DNA from 3 places in the Enterobacter cloacae complex sp. HYC080_NIDB genome. Region 3 is predicted to be linked to each of the others. Evidence: predicted binding sites of a transcription regulator. Region 3 holds the regulator's gene; each other region holds the start of a gene.
The links. The regulator PurR, encoded in region 3, represses purine synthesis genes. The targets are predictions, from matches to a motif close to CANGCAAACGTTTGCNTG.

Region 1 (2,267 bases), 960 kb from region 3:
GCGGCATTACCAGCTCAGCAACCTCAAAGGTCGTAAAACGCTCGTTGCACACCAGACACTGCCGACGACGGCGTACGGATGACCCTTCGCCTACAAGACGCGAGTCGATGACTTTGGTATCCACAGCGGAGCAGAATGGGCAATGCATACGGTATCCCTGTTATCCGGTTAACTGAGTTTCATTTTACCCTGATCTGGCCTGACAACAAAGGAAGAGCTTTTTGAGACAAAGGATCTATGTCTGACGGCACGTTGCTGGCTACCATTAGGGAGATCCGTTATTTCAAGGAAATAAACGCTATGACAAGACGTTACCTGAGAATTTTACTGGTGGGGAGCCTCTTCACCCTCAGTGCCTGTGCACAGCAAACCGAAGTCCGTCAGATGAAACAGAGTGTGAATACACTTAATACGGCGATGGACAAACTGAACAAAGAAACGGTGAAGATCACCCAGCAAAACGCGCTGAACGCCAAATCCAGCAGCGGGGTATACCTGCTGCCTGGCGCGAACACACCTGCGCGGCTGAATAGCCAGATTGGCACGCTGAAAATGTCGCTGGTCAATGTGGCAGCGAATGCAGATGGTACGCGCGCAACATTGCGCATTCAGGGAGAATCCAACGATCCGCTGCCCGCTTTTAGCAGCACCGTTGAGTGGGGACAGATCCAGGGCACGACGGAGAATTACCAGGAAGTGAACGTGAAGAACCAGCTCTTCACCGCCCCGGCCAGCGTTTTAGCGCCCAGTGATGTGGATATTCCGCTGCAGTTAAGCGGCCTTACGCCAGAACAGTTAGGCTTTATCCGCATTCACGACATCCAACCCGCCGCGCAGTAAACCCTTCCTTCTGAGCGGAGTGAAATGTCACTCCGCTAACATTTACATTTCGTATGGATTGGCAACATAAATGATTGCCGCTACAATCCCGGCCGTTTAAAGTACGCAAACGTGAACGCAATCGATTACGCGTGTGAGAGATATGTGAAACAACACATATTTTTGTGAGCAAGGATTCCTATAATAGGCTCCGCAGAAACACGAAATATTTAGAAACGCAATTCGCGCATTTTTCACTCCCGGAAGGGAATTTCAATCAGTGGCATGATTATGAAAAAAACATTACTCGCAGCTGGCGCCGTGCTGGCACTGTCCTCCTCTTTCACTGTTAACGCAGCGGAAAACGACAAACCACAATATCTCTCCGACTGGTGGCACCAGAGCGTTAACGTGGTTGGTAGCTATCACACCCGTTTCGGACCACAGATCCGCAACGATACCTACCTGGAATACGAAGCATTTGCCAAGAAAGACTGGTTTGATTTCTACGGCTACATGGATGCTCCGGTCTTCTTCGGCGGTAACACCGATGCAAAAGGTATCTGGAACCACGGTTCTCCGCTGTTTATGGAAATCGAACCACGCTTCTCCATCGATAAGCTGACCGGTACCGATCTGAGCTTTGGTCCGTTCAAAGAGTGGTACTTCGCAAACAACTACATCTACGATATGGGCCGCAACAAGTCCGGTCGTCAGAGCACCTGGTACATGGGTCTGGGTACGGACATCGATACTGGCCTGCCAATGAGCCTGTCCCTGAACGTATATGCTAAGTACCAGTGGCAGAACTACGGTGCGGCAAACGAAAACGAGTGGGACGGCTACCGTTTCAAAGTGAAATACTTTGTGCCAATCACTCAGCTGTGGGGCGGCAACCTGAGCTATATCGGCTTCACCAACTTTGACTGGGGCTCAGACCTGGGCGATAACGACTTCCGCGATCTGAACGGTAAGAAAGCACGTACCAATGATTCTATCGCGTCCAGCCACATCCTGGCGCTGAACTACGATCACTGGCACTATTCCGTGGTTGCGCGTTACTGGCACAACGGTGGTCAGTGGAACGACGATGCCAGCCTGAACTTCGGCAACGGCGATTTCAGCGTTCGTTCTACCGGTTGGGGTGGTTACCTGGTCGTGGGTTACAACTTCTAACCCGTGCGGGACTGTGCGGGCTGATGCCCTCACCCTGCCCCTCTCCCACAGGGAGAGGGAACAAATACTAAAAACGGCAACATACGTTGCCGTTTTGCTTTTACCTCGCCGCCGGGCAAAAAAGCCAGCTCAAGAGCTGGCTTTTTATTGCTTAACCTTGCGCAAAAAATCCGCCAGAGACCTGTCCGCACTTTCGCTAAACCGTCTCTCCGTCTGCACGATATTGAGACATCTGTCGAGCCGGAAACAGCGATAGTCATCGCGCCGTTCAC
Region 2 (2,267 bases), 860 kb from region 3:
TGGAGCTCGAACTGGCTGATGGAGGCACCGTTTTGCGTCCAGTGGCCGCTGTTATGCACGCGCGGCGCCAGCTCGTTGATCAGCAGGCCGGATGGGGTAACAAAACACTCCATCGCCATCACGCCCACGTAACCCAGCTCGTGCATTATGGCTGAGAGCATGTCTTCCGCCTGCGCCTGCTGGTCGGCATTTGCCTGAGGGAAGGCGACGCTGGTGCGCAGAATGCCGTCCTGATGCAGGTTATGCGTCAGCGGATAAAAGACGGTGTGTCCGTCATGCCCGCGTGCGCCAACCAGGGACACTTCGCCGCTAAAGTTGATGCCCTGCTCAACGATACACTCGCCGTAGCAGTCGTCCGGCAGCTCCGCGGTTTCGTGCGCACGCAGACGCCACTGGCCGCGGCCGTCGTAGCCGCCGACGCGGCGCTTCACGATCGCCAGCTCGCCCAGCATCGCGAACACGTCATTCCACTCGCCTTTATCGGACAACAGCTGCCACGGCGCGGTCGCCAGACCGAGCTTGTCGAACAGCTGCTTTTGCGTCAGACGGTCGGCAATGATCGGAAACACGTCGCGGTTAACGAAGGCGTTATGGCGGGCCAGCTCGCGGGTCAGCGCGGTTTCCGGCCAGCGTTCGATCTCGGCGGTGATCACGCTCTGGTGGAACGGTACCGCTTCCGGTTCGGCATCCAGCCCGACAGGCCAGACGGCAATACCCAGCGGTTCACCGGCCTGGCGCAGCATGCGGCCTAACTGGCCGTTACCGAGGACGCAAACCTGCTTCATGCCGCACCCCGCGGGTCTGGATTATCCAGCACCTCATCGGTCTGGGCTTTACGCCACTCCGCCAGACGCTGGTGTAATGCTTTATCGTGCGTCGCAAGAATTTGCGCCGCCAGCAGGGCGGCATTAGCCGCACCCGCTTTACCAATCGCCAGTGTGCCGACAGGGATACCGCGCGGCATCTGGACGATGGAGTAGAGGCTATCCACACCGCTTAACGCGGCGCTTTGGACCGGGACACCGAGAACCGGTACCAGGGTTTTAGCGGCAATCATGCCGGGCAGATGTGCTGCGCCGCCCGCACCGGCAATGATCACCTCATAGCCATTCTCTTCGGCGCTTTCGGCGAAGCTGAACAGTTTGTCCGGTGTACGGTGCGCGGAGACCACTTCAACGTGGTGCGGAACATTCAGGATTTCAAAGATTTCGGCGGCGAACTGCATGGTAGCCCAGTCGCTTTTGGACCCCATCACGATGGCGACACGCGCCGGATTATTGCGGGAAGACATGCGTCTTAAAACTCCTGTGGTGCGAAACACACTGCTTTCGAGGGCACAGAGAATAGCATGTTATACGGGCAAGGAAAACGGTTGCGCGGTTAAATCTTGAGCCGTTGTAGGCCGTAAGGCATAACAAAACAGACCGCATCTGGCGGTCTGTTTTCGTCGATGGGCAATCATTATTTAGTCAGTTCTGCCGTCATGTGTACGCGGTTGTTGAACTGGGCGCTCGTGATTTTGTAAGACGCGCCTTGTTCAGCAGCCTGCGCGGCAATTTTCGCTTCTGCACGGTCAAGGGTAGAGGCGGTTGCGCTCACACTTTGAGCGAAAGAACCGAAAGAAACCAGGGAAAGAGCGGCAACTGCAACGAAAGTTTTGATGGATTTCATGGTCGTATTCCTTAAGTATTTTATCTGTGATAGGGCGTGTTGCCCTGATGTGATAAATAATAGGCCGACCACGGGCTGATTAAAATCGAAACAATTTGCCGATATTGTTCAAAAAAATAGAATGATAGTGTGAGGGTTAAAACGGAAACGCAATCAGCTCAACACCCTCAGGCGTCACTTTGACCATGGAACCTTCGCTGTGCCAGGCACCCAGTACGACGCGATGGGCCGGTTCGCCGTTGGCAAGAAGGGAATGAACGTCAGGGCGGTGGGTATGACCGTGGATTAACCACTGAACCCCATGTTTTTCCATTACGCTCACTACGGCCTGCGGATTGACGTCCATGATGGTCATGGATTTACTGCTGTTAGCGGCTTTACTGCCCGCACGCATTCTGGCTGCGATGCGTTTACGGACAAAGAGCGGCAGGGCAAGAAACAGCGTCTGGATCCAGGGGGTGTGAACTTTGGCGCGAAACGCCTGATAGCCGGTATCGTCCGTGCAGAGCGTATCGCCGTGCATAATCAGCAGCCTGCGGCCATAGAGGTCGAGCACCTGTTCTTCCGGCAGCAGCGTCATGCCGCTTTCGCGGGCG
Region 3 (2,267 bases):
CCCCCACGAAAAGTGAGCTTGCTCATTTTTGCACAGTTTACGTCAAAAATCTTCCCGGATTTAAGCTGATAACCACTTTACCTCTTCCCCTTTTCATCAAGATAGGACAAAATTCCACGCTAAATTTATTAGCGTACCGGCCATTGACCCCCTCCTGACGTCCCGTGTCGTTTTCCTGGCGTACCGCAATCTAAAATTGCGTGATAAGGGTGAGAGAAGGCAAACGTTTACCTTCAAGTATTTCAGGAGTTTAGGATATGGTCTGGAGTGACATTTAATGGCAACAATTAAAGACGTAGCAAAACGCGCAAACGTTTCCACTACAACCGTATCACATGTAATTAACAAAACCCGCTTTGTGGCGGAAGAGACGCGCAACGCCGTCTGGGCAGCAATCAAAGAGCTGCACTACTCGCCAAGTGCGGTTGCGCGCAGCCTCAAGGTGAATCACACCAAATCGATTGGTCTGCTGGCGACCAGCAGCGAAGCGGCCTATTTTGCTGAGATCATTGAGGCGGTAGAGAAAAACTGCTTCCAGAAAGGCTATACCCTGATTCTGGGCAACGCGTGGAACAGCATTGAAAAACAGCGAGCCTATCTCTCCATGATGGCGCAGAAGCGCGTGGATGGCCTGCTGGTGATGTGTTCCGAGTACCCGGAATCCGTACTGTCGATGCTTGAAGAGTATCGACATATCCCGATGGTGGTGATGGACTGGGGTGAAGCCCGTGCGGATTTCACGGATTCCGTTATCGACAACGCCTTTGAAGGCGGCTATATGGCGGGCCGTTATTTGATCGAACGCGGTCATCGTGAGATTGGCGTGATCCCGGGTCCGCTTGAGCGTAACACCGGTGCAGGTCGTCTGGCTGGCTTTATGAAAGCAATGGAAGAAGCGCTGATCACCGTGCCAGAAAACTGGATCGTACAGGGTGACTTTGAGCCGGAATCAGGCTACCGCGCGATGCAGCAGATTGTCTCCCAGCAACATCGTCCTACCGCCGTTTTCTGCGGGGGCGACATCATGGCGATGGGCGCGCTCTGTGCGGCCGATGAGCTGGGTCTGCGCGTCCCGCAGGACATTTCCGTGATCGGCTATGACAACGTGCGCAACGCACGCTTCTTTACCCCTGCGCTGACCACCATTCACCAGCCGAAAGATTCGCTGGGTGAAACGGCCTTCAACATGCTGCTCGACAGGATCGTCAACAAACGTGAAGAGTCGCAGTCCATTGAAGTCCACCCGCGCCTCATCGAACGCCGTTCCGTTGCGGATGGTCCGTTCCGCGACTACCGTCGTTAATCGCTTTACGGAGCCAGTCACACTGGCTCCCGTAACCATTCCCGGTTAAGCGTTTCGCTGTCCCCCAGATAATCCAGCAGCCAGGCCATAGCAGGTGAAACATCATTTTGTTGCCAGGTCAGGCAGCAAGCCGCATCCGGGAACGGATTCTCCAGCGTCAGTTCAACCCACTCGCCGGTGTCGATTCTCGGGCGCGCAAAATGAACGGGCACCATCGCGACGCACAGCCCTGCACTGAGGCAGGTCGCCGACGATTCCCAGTCCGGGGCGACCACGCGACGCTGGTTATCCAGCAGCCAGGTGATACGCTTGGGCAGCGAGCGGGAGGTGTCCTCCAGCACCAGCGACGGCCAGTTACGCAGGGTATCGTCGCTTAACGGCCCCTCCATGGCCGCCAGGGGATGATCGCGTGCCACTACGCATTTCCAGCTCAGCATCCCCATATCGCGAAAGGCGTAGCGTCCCCCAACCGGAATCGCCTGCGTCGCCCCAATCGCCATTTCTACCCTGCCGTCCGACAGCGCGTCCCACACGCCGTTGAACACTTCCTGCGAAACACGCAACTCAACGTCAGAAAAATGACGATAGAAATCGACGATCATTTGCCGGGTGCGCTCCGGCTTCACGATATTATCGACCGCGATGGAAAGATGCCCCCGCCAGCCGTTAGCGATCTGCTGACACTGTTCGCGGGTGATCTGCATTTTTTTGATAACAGAACGCCCTTCTTTCAAAAACCACGCCCCGGCAGGCGTTAATTCCACATCACGATGTCGCCGTTCAAACAGCGGAACGGCCAGCCACTCTTCTAGCTGACGCACCGTATAGCTGATTGCCGACGGGACGCGGTGCAGCTCCTGCGCTGCACCGCTAAAGCTGCCGTTACGCGCGACAGCATCGACCACTTCAAGAGAATAATCTGACCACATTTTCTGCCTGCAAAAAATTTGAATGCACCCGCCAA

Region 1: a site for PurR is predicted at 955-972, ahead of O1723_RS16785 (nucleoside-specific channel-forming protein Tsx). Genes of this name have one in related genera too.
Region 2: a site for PurR is predicted at 1,362-1,379, ahead of purE (5-(carboxyamino)imidazole ribonucleotide mutase). Genes of this name have one in related genera too.

What each region holds. Positions count from the first base shown of each region.
Region 1 is NZ_CP114212.1:3,515,183-3,517,449, forward strand. It holds gene nrdR (transcriptional regulator NrdR) at 1-148, opposite strand, end outside; gene O1723_RS16780 (SadB/YajI family lipoprotein) at 301-840, shown strand; gene O1723_RS16785 (nucleoside-specific channel-forming protein Tsx) at 1,111-1,995, shown strand; gene O1723_RS16790 (helix-turn-helix transcriptional regulator) at 2,140-2,267, opposite strand, start outside.
Region 2 is NZ_CP114212.1:3,414,358-3,416,624, reverse strand. It holds gene purK (5-(carboxyamino)imidazole ribonucleotide synthase) at 1-785, opposite strand, end outside; gene purE (5-(carboxyamino)imidazole ribonucleotide mutase) at 782-1,291, opposite strand; gene O1723_RS16300 (YdgH/BhsA/McbA-like domain containing protein) at 1,462-1,671, opposite strand; gene lpxH (UDP-2,3-diacylglucosamine diphosphatase) at 1,808-2,267, opposite strand, start outside.
Region 3 is NZ_CP114212.1:2,551,640-2,553,906, forward strand. It holds gene purR (HTH-type transcriptional repressor PurR) at 278-1,303, shown strand; gene punR (DNA-binding transcriptional activator PunR) at 1,321-2,232, opposite strand.